DNA from 2 places in the Macrococcus equipercicus genome. Region 2 is predicted to be linked to the other one. Evidence: riboswitches for the same ligand, from Rfam matches in the RefSeq annotation. Region 2 holds a riboswitch; the other holds the start of a gene.
The links. Region 2 has a riboswitch for thiamine pyrophosphate ahead of KFV11_RS02080 (ECF transporter S component). Riboswitches for the same ligand answer to the same signal wherever they lie in the genome.
Positions count from the first base shown of each region.

Region 1: linked by a shared signal. The riboswitch ahead of tenA (thiaminase II) and the one ahead of KFV11_RS02080 (ECF transporter S component) in region 2 are both predicted to bind thiamine pyrophosphate.

Region 1 covers NZ_CP073809.1:1,868,288-1,872,893, reverse strand. The annotation lists gene fabZ (3-hydroxyacyl-ACP dehydratase FabZ) at 1-151, shown strand, start outside; gene KFV11_RS09955 (YwpF-like family protein) at 194-622, opposite strand; gene KFV11_RS09950 (single-stranded DNA-binding protein) at 838-1,458, shown strand; gene KFV11_RS09945 (hypothetical protein) at 1,645-1,890, shown strand; gene KFV11_RS11720 (LysM peptidoglycan-binding domain-containing protein) at 2,221-3,090, shown strand; TPP riboswitch at 3,179-3,276, shown strand; gene tenA (thiaminase II) at 3,326-4,024, shown strand; gene thiD (bifunctional hydroxymethylpyrimidine kinase/phosphomethylpyrimidine kinase) at 3,990-4,606, shown strand, end outside.
Region 2 covers NZ_CP073809.1:381,460-386,065, forward strand. The annotation lists gene glmS (glutamine--fructose-6-phosphate transaminase (isomerizing)) at 163-1,965, shown strand; TPP riboswitch at 2,077-2,175, shown strand; gene KFV11_RS02080 (ECF transporter S component) at 2,236-2,820, shown strand; gene KFV11_RS02085 (ABC transporter ATP-binding protein) at 2,807-4,207, shown strand; gene KFV11_RS02090 (energy-coupling factor transporter transmembrane component T family protein) at 4,200-4,606, shown strand, end outside.

The DNA.
Region 1 (4,606 bases), 650 kb from region 2:
AAAGCAGGTCACACCAGGTGATACATTATTACTTGAAGTGGAGATCGTGAAAATTAAAGGGCCGATCGGCAAAGGAACAGCAAAAGCTACAGTGAACGGCGAAGTCGCGTGCAGCTGTGAAATCACTTTTGCGATTTCTGACAATCAATAAAAGGAATGGATTAAATCCATTCCTTTTTTTTGTGGCGTTCGACTATTCTTTTTCTTTTAGCTTTGGTTTGGAGACCATCATCCGGTTGAAGACCGTGATCAGTTCGCTGCCGCTTAAGCCGTCTTCGACCAGCTGTTCGAGCAGCTGTTCTGCATAGGCCTGCCGGGGCGTGTAAATATGACATTCAAAGATAACGGATATTTTATCCTGCAGCTGTTTAATATTCTGAATCGTCGCTTCAAACAAGGCGGGGTCATTGGATGTTCTTGTAATGACCACGCGTGTATCGAGCAAGGTGGCGGATTTCTGATAGTCCTCCATCTTCTCCAGATGAATATCATCGATTAATATTTCGAGCAGCCAGCCGGTGCCGCTGTTTTCCTTGTTAATAATAATACCATCATATAATATATATTCATTAGTCGCTTCGTCCTCGACTATTTGGAAACGCACTGCTTTAAATGTCTTCATTTCCATCCCTCCACGTTCATTATAGAATACCCCTGTTATTAGTCAAAACTATCATAACATGCGTTTTTTCTGAAATTACAGTGTTTGGCTGCAGATTATGAAGAAATGTTGTAATTTCATCAGAATCTGCATGTTTTTTCAGTCATTTCATCAATTTCTGCAATTGTTCAAAATAAAATCTTCCTATTATATTTGTTGTAGAAGGGAGGTGACTTATGATAAACAAAGTCGTTCTTGTAGGTCGGCTGGCCAATGTGCCGAAGTCCAATCAATCCGGCTCAAAAACCGGCACTGTATGTGTGACATTTCCGCTGGCAATTGAACGCGGCTATAAACCAAAAGACGAAAATGCACAGACCGTCGATTTTCTGCATTGCAAGGCATTCAATAAAACAGCTTCAAATATTATGCAGTACTGCAAAAAAGGTTCGACGGTCTGTATTACAGGGCAGATCCACAGCAACAAATATCAGAAGGCCGGAGAAGAGAAACCGCAGTACTTTACAGAAATAGTCGTCGAGAATATTAAATTCCTGCCGAACTTCGGTGTCATTAAAACCGGCGATATACTCCCGCAGACACCTGATGAAATATGGGATGAACTGTCAGACGCTGAAAAGACTCATGCCATTATGATAGCCAAAGAATCAATCGTCAAGCAGTTCATCAGTGAACAGTCAGAGCCGCTTAACACTGAACCTGTAAAAGCTGAGACACATGCTGTGATCAGTGAAGAGGAGAGCAGGAAGTTCATGGAGCAGCTGGATGCTATCGGCGACGAAGCTCATTCAGAGCAGCAACAAGAATCATCTTCTCAAGAACCTGTTACTGCTTAACCGCACTTTCATTACTCACACCCACAACTACCTCTTCAGTCGTGCTGTCTGGAGGGGTATTTATATTGATATCATTCTGTAATATTTACGTAATTTAAAACTATAACTTATCATATGGCTGTAACCATAGCATTTCTATTACGTGATAAAGTATTAGTCATATAATACTAAAGGCGGAGGAGCATGATGAGAAAGATAGCAGTCGTTGCTGCGGCCGTTGTAATCTCCAGCATCATTACAATGACTCAGGCAGAAGCTGAAATGAACAACCATGAACACAGCCAGTCATTATGGGTGATCGCTGACAAATATGATACAACGATAACAAACATGAAAAAAGCCTACCGAGAGAAATCGGCTGTCATCCATTGTGATGAATCAGTGGACGGCTTATTGATGAAAACAGAAGCGTTCCAGCAGAGCGCCAAATAAAAGCTGACGATTGTATGAGCTGCCATCGATTGTCCATTCTATTGCTAAATAACCAGGAGATGACAACAAGTATTAATCTTTAGATTGGTACTTTTTTCCTGTAACATTACAGAAAGATAACATTGAATTTGATAATTTTATGCAAAAATAGTGTTTAATTCATGACTCTAAAGCGTTTTAAAACTATTTTAAATGAAAAAAGTAAAATATTTCTATTTGTAATGCTGCTGTAATAAAGACCCGTATCTTTTATTTGTCTGTAACCTATGAAATATTATTATCTGTTATATTATTAGCAGAGTATTAAATGCCTAGGAGGAAAAACAAATTATGAAAAAATTATTAGCCGTTACAACAGCAGTAGCTGTTTCAGGATCTTTCGCTGCAACTGCAGATGCAGCTGAACACACAGTTCAATCTGGTGATACGTTATGGAGTATCTCTAAAAACTACGGTACATCAGTAGACGCTATTAAAGCTGAAAACGGATTAAGATCAAATCTTATCTTACCTAACCAAGTGTTAAAAGTTAATGAAGAATCAAATCATACAGCTACAACGACATATAAAATTGTTTACGGCGATACACTAGGAAAAATCGCTGCTAAATTCAACGTGACTGTTGCTCAATTAAAAGCATGGAACAATTTATCATCTGATTTAATCATCGCTGGTAAATCATTAAACGTTGCAGGTTCAGCTCAAGCAGCACCAGCAGTCGTTCAAGCAGCTCCAACAGCTCCTAAAAGAGTATACACAGCACCTCAAGTAGAATATAAAGCACCAGTACAGCAGGCACCAGTACAGCAGGCACCAGTACAGCAGGCACCAGTACAACAGGCACCAGTACAACAGGCACCAGTACAGCAGGCACCTGTTCAACAAACTACACAAACAACTCAATCAACACAAACAACTCAATCAACACAAACAACTACTGCAACAACACAAACAGCAGCTTCAGGCAGCGGCTTAAACTGGGCAGCAATGGCAGCTTGTGAATCAGGCGGCAGAGCGAACGTAGTAGATGCATCAGGCACTTACCACGGTTTATACCAGTTCGATGTACGAACTTGGCGTTCAGTAGGCGGCTCAGGTCTTCCGTCACAAGCATCAGCAGCTGAGCAGACTAAACGTGCACAAATTCTTTACAGCCAACGTGGTTCTCAGCCATGGCCGGTATGCGGTGCCCGCTTATAGGCATCACTCAAAGTCATCCTTCACGGATGGCTTTTTTTATTTGCTTTTTACGCTTATGTCCGCTATCCTTGAACTAATCAAATAACCTATTGACTGCTGGGGGTGCCGTAACGGCTGAGATGACTTCGTCAAACCCTTTTACCTGATCTAGATAATACTAGCGTAGGAAAGCGTCCTTCTTATGAGGCCTTTTTCTGCGGAAAATAGGTTTTTTTAATTTTAAGGAGGATATTTAATGTTTACAGATGAACTGAAGAAGCAGGCAGACCCGATTATTGAAGCGATTTATAACGACGATTTTATTCAAGGGATTATTAGAGGCGATATTAATAAAGATGCTATCCGTCATTATTTGAAGGCGGATCACTTGTATTTAAACGAATTCGCTAAAATTTACAGCCTGCTGATTGCTAAGCTTAACGACCGTGAAGGCATCAACTTCCTGCTCGGTCAGATTGACTTTGTGCTGAATGGTGAAATTGCGGCTCATCAGACAATGGCTGATTATGTCGGAGAAGATTACGACGTTATTATTAAAGACGGTGAGTGGTATCCGTCAAGCGACCACTATATTAAACATATGTATTACAATGCCTTCCGCTATGATGATGCGAGCTTCACGATATGCGCCATGGCGCCATGTCCATATGTCTACCAGCAGCTGGCGCTGAAAATAGCAGCGCGTCATGACTTAACAGGTAATCCGCTGAAGCCGTGGGTTGATTTCTATACGGTCAACATGGATGAACTCATGAATCATCTGGACCGCTGGGTCAATAATTTCGCTGAACAGGCGACTGAATATGAACGCGATATATTACGCCGTAATTTTCTGGAAAGCTGTGTGCATGAGCGACGCTTCTTCAATATGGCGGCAACGCAGGAGGAGTGGATATTCCATGCTGAAAACAGCACTATCAATAGCGGGAACTGATCCGACGGGCGGCGCCGGAACGACCGTCGACCTTAAAGTATTTCAGTCGCGCGGCGTATACGGTATGAGCGTCGTGACAAGTATCGTCGCGCAGAACACAACAGGTGTGCAGCAAGTATTCGATCAGCCGCTTGAAGTCGTTGAAGCGCAGCTGAACAGTGTCTACAGCGATATCGTGCCGGATGCGGTGAAGACCGGCATGCTGGCATCAAGCGATGTCATGGATGTCGTCAGACCGTACATTTTGAAACATCGTATCCCTTACGTCATCGATCCGGTGATGGTCGCTAAAAGCGGTGACGACCTGCTCGATGAAGCGGGTAAAACGGCCGTGCGCTATAAGCTGCTGGACCTTGCGACGGTCGCGACACCAAACTTACCGGAACTTGAACGTATTCTTCAGATGACCATCGAAACGAAAGAAGATATCGATAAGGCCGGCAAAATGTTCGTCAATGAAATCGGTGCGCAGTCGGTCGTCATTAAAGGCGGTCATATGGAAGGTGACGCCACAGATTACTTATTTACGAAAGCGGGCTGCATCGAACTGACAGCACAGCGGACGCCGACGCATCATACGCA
Region 2 (4,606 bases):
GGTCATCGAACTTTCGGCGGATGCCATTCCGGATATGCTTATTCGACAGCTGAACGTTAAACCTGCCAGGTGACTGGTCGTACAAAGACGTCAGCAGAAGCAACTACGCTAAACTAACGAGCGACACTATAAAAATATACGAATTAATCGGAGGAAATGAATATGTGCGGTATCGTTGGATATATTGGAACTGAAGACGCAAAGGAAATTCTATTAAAAGGGCTTGAGAAACTCGAGTACCGCGGTTATGATTCTGCGGGTATCGCAGTGCGTAACGGCGAAGATGTCCGTGTGTACAAAGAAAAAGGACGTATCGCTGAACTGCGTAAAGTCGTTGATTCATCATTTGAGACATCAACAGGTATCGGTCATACACGCTGGGCGACGCACGGCGTACCTAACCATACAAACTCTCACCCGCACCAATCGGAATCAGAGCGTTTCACTTTAGTTCATAACGGCGTGATCGAGAACTACGAACAGCTGAAAAAAGAATACTTATCAGATGTGACATTCAAGTCAGACACTGATACAGAGATTATTGTTCAATTAGTGGAGTACTTCTCTAAGCAAGGTCAGACTACAGAAGAAGCATTTACTGCTGTGCTTAAATTGCTGCATGGTTCATATGCACTCGGGTTACTTGACAAAGAAAATCCGGACGTCATCTATGTCGCTAAAAACAAATCACCGTTACTCGTCGGTTTAGGTGAAGGCTTCAACGTCATCGCATCAGACGCGATGGCAATGCTGCAAGTGACTGACACTTATGTTGAGCTTGTAGACGGTGAAATTGTCTTAGTCTCAAAAGACAGCGTGACGATTAAAGACCTTGACGGTAACGTGATTGAACGTGCGCCTTACAAAGCCGAGATCGATGCATCTGATATCGAAAAAGGCACTTATGCACACTATATGTTAAAAGAAATTCACGAACAGCCGGGCGTGATGCGTAAAATCATCCAGGAATATCAGGATGACAACGGTGAATTAAAAGTAGATGCTGATATCATTCAGGCAGTGCGTAAAGCTGACCGCGTCTATATTATTGCATGCGGTACATCTTACAATGCCGGTCTTGTCGGCAAAGAATACCTTGAGAAATGGGCAGGCGTTCCGACAGAAGTGCATGTAGCGAGCGAATTCGTCTACAACATGCCGTTATTGTCAGAGCAACCATTGTTCATCTTCATCTCACAGTCAGGTGAAACAGCGGACAGCCGTGCCGTGCTCGTCGCGATCAAAGAATTAGGTCACACAGCGCTGACAATCACCAACGTGCCGGGCTCTACATTATCTCGTGAAGCTTCTTATACATTGATTCTGCATGCCGGCCCTGAGATTGCTGTGGCGTCAACAAAAGCTTACACAGCTCAGATTGCCGTACTTGCGATTCTGTCTCAAGTTGTTGCTAAAGATGCAGGCATTACAACAGACATCGACTTATTACCTGAACTTGCAAAAGTGACTGCAGCGATCACGACTGTTGTCGACGATGCACCACGCATGGAAGAGATCGCGCGTGACTTCTTAGCGACGACTCGTAACGCATTCTTCATCGGCCGTACAATGGACTACTATGTCGGCGTCGAAGGATCATTGAAACTGAAAGAAATTTCTTACATCCAGGCAGAAGGATTTGCCGGCGGAGAACTGAAGCACGGAACAATCGCGCTGATAGAAGAAGGCACACCTGTCATCGCGCTTGCGACGCAGGAAGCGGTCAACTTATCTATCCGCGGTAACGTCAAAGAAGTGGTGGCACGCGGGGCGAACCCATGTATCATCACGATGAGCGGCCTTGAGCAGGACGGTGACACTTATGTCCTGCCGGCTGTTCATGAAATGCTGGCACCACTTGTCTCTGTTGTGACGACGCAATTAATTGCGTACTACGCAGCGCTGCACAGAGACTGCGATGTTGATAAACCGCGTAACTTAGCGAAATCTGTCACAGTCGAATAATCATGAACCTCGCTCACTGTATGAGCGGGGTTTTATTGCCGGGCACTTGACAGAAAGCAAGGTTGACAAGCCATTCTTTTACAGTTACAGTGAGATTAACAAATAAATAACGAAAAGCACTAGGGGTGTTATTAACTGAGACGAGCGCAGCTCGAACCCTTCGAACCTGATCTAGTTGATGCTAGCGTAGGAAAGTGCATGCTTATATAAGTATGTCTTTTTGGCGCCATCTTCTGTTGAAGGTGGTGTTTTTTTGTGGAGGAGACTAACATGGCACGAGCAAAAAAAGGTTTAACACTGTCAGACATCTTGGTGACAGTACTCATTTCAGTGATTTTTGCAGTCATTTACAACTTATGGTGGGGGTTTTACGAAGCATTGAAGCCGCTTGGTCTTCATATTGAGCAGCTGTCATACGGCATGTGGTTCATTGCAGCGGTCGTCGCTTATTTAATTATTCCGAAGATGGGGATTGCATTGTTAGCTGAGTTTGCTGCAGGCGCCGGTGAAACAATCGCGATGGGTAAGTTCGATATTCCGACGTTTGTCTTTGCGTTACTGCAAGGTCTCGCGTGTGAAATTGTTTTTGCTGTCTTCCGCTATAAGTCGCGCCATGTCATGGTTGCTGTGCTTGCCGGATTAGCGGCAGCCATTATCAGTCTGCCGATTGATTACTTCTACGGCTATATGTCAGACGTTGCCGGCTGGAACGTACTGCTCTTCGTCATCTTCCGGTTGATCAGTGGGATTGTGCTTGCAGGTATTGTCCCTTATCTCCTCGTCAAGGCACTGGATGAGACCGGAGTGACCAAGTTATTCAGACCGGCGTCAAAAGAAGACTATGACGCCCTGTAAGTTATCGGTCCATAACTTGCGGTTGAAATATCCGGGCGGTGAACGCAAAATATTCGACGGCTTATCGCTCGATATTAAGGCCAAGGAAAAAGTGTTGATTCTCGGCCAGTCAGGCAGCGGCAAGAGCACACTGCTGAACGTGCTGAGTGGTGTCGTGCCTGAGCTGATTGAACTGCCGATGAAATACGACAGGCTCGCCATCGATGCTTCGCCGGCAATCATCTTCCAGGATCCGGACAGCCAGTTCTGTATGCCGAAAGTATATGAGGAACTCGCGTTTATACTTGAGAATCAGCAGGTGGCTGGAGCGGCGATGGACAGCCGCATCGAACAGGCGCTGCAGACTGTCGGTCTGAATGTTGACAAGCATCAGTCAATCAATCAGCTGAGCGGCGGCATGAAGCAGAAACTCGCTATCGCCGGCACGCTGCTGCAAGGTGCAGATACATTATTTCTCGATGAGCCGACTGCGATGCTTGATGCACAATCGACTGCAGCGTTATGGCAGCAGATCATCACATTATGGGAGGATCAGACCGTAGTCATTGTTGAACATAAGGTCGAACATATTTGGCAGCACGTAGACCGTATCCTCCTCATGGACCAGAACGGTGCAATAATAGAGGACAGCACACCGGATGATATTTCAGCGCGCTGTACATCGCTGCTTGATGACTTCGGCGTATGGCATCCTGGTGCATGGAGTCACGCGCCGGAACCGTACGATTATAGCAGCGGTGCCGCACTATTTGAATTTGACGGCGCCGTGAAACGCAGGCGGAACACTCTTTATACCGCTTCACTCGATATTGCTTCGGGTGAGTGGATTACCATCACCGGTAAGAACGGCGCAGGGAAGACGACACTGCTTGAATCCATCATGCAGCTGATTCCTTATGACGGTGCAATGTATTACCTGGGAAATCGTCTGAAGAAATTAAGGACAGCGGCGCAGTATTTCTATCTTGTCTATCAGAACCCGGAGCTGCAGTTCATTAAGAACCGTGTTTATGACGAACTGTATGTGAACTTCTATCATCAGAATCAGCAGACCGCGCATGACGAGACAGCAGCTATGCTCGAACTGCTCGGGCTGTTTCACCTGAAAGACCATCATCCTTATGAGTTGTCGATGGGTCAGAAGCGAAGGTTAAGCGTAGCGACGGCATTGAGTACACCGGCTGCGATTATTCTACTCGATGAACCGACTTTCGGCCTCGACAGCAGCAGCACGTTTGAACTGATCAAACTGTTCCAGCAGCGTATAAAGAGCGGTCAGACGATTGTCATGGTGACTCATGACCGGCAGTTGATTGAGCGCTATGCATCAAGGCAGCTCGTTGTATCAGACGGGCAGCTGAAGGAAGCAGGTGGCAGCGATGTTTGAACAATGGAAGCAGCATAAGAACTTCATGGACCGTGCGAACTTTATTACGAAGATGACACTTGGAGTGATGCTGTTTTTCTTCGTGATCTTTGTCCACCGCTTTGACTTGATGCTCTATATTGCGCTGCTTATGCTCATCTATTTATTCATGGTGAGCGGGACGAAGTTTAAAGTTGTACTGACGTTTACAGCGATCTCCGCATCCTTCAGCCTGCTGTCTTCACTGTTTATGATCTTCTACGGCAATGGGACGCATCCGCTGTTTGACTGGGGGATCATCCATATTACGACTGAGAGTTTGTTCCGCGGGCTGCATTTGTCGTTACGGACCATCGCTGTCTCAGCTTTCGGACTGAGCATCGCCTTTACGACAGAAGTTGTCATGATTTTCTACAGCTT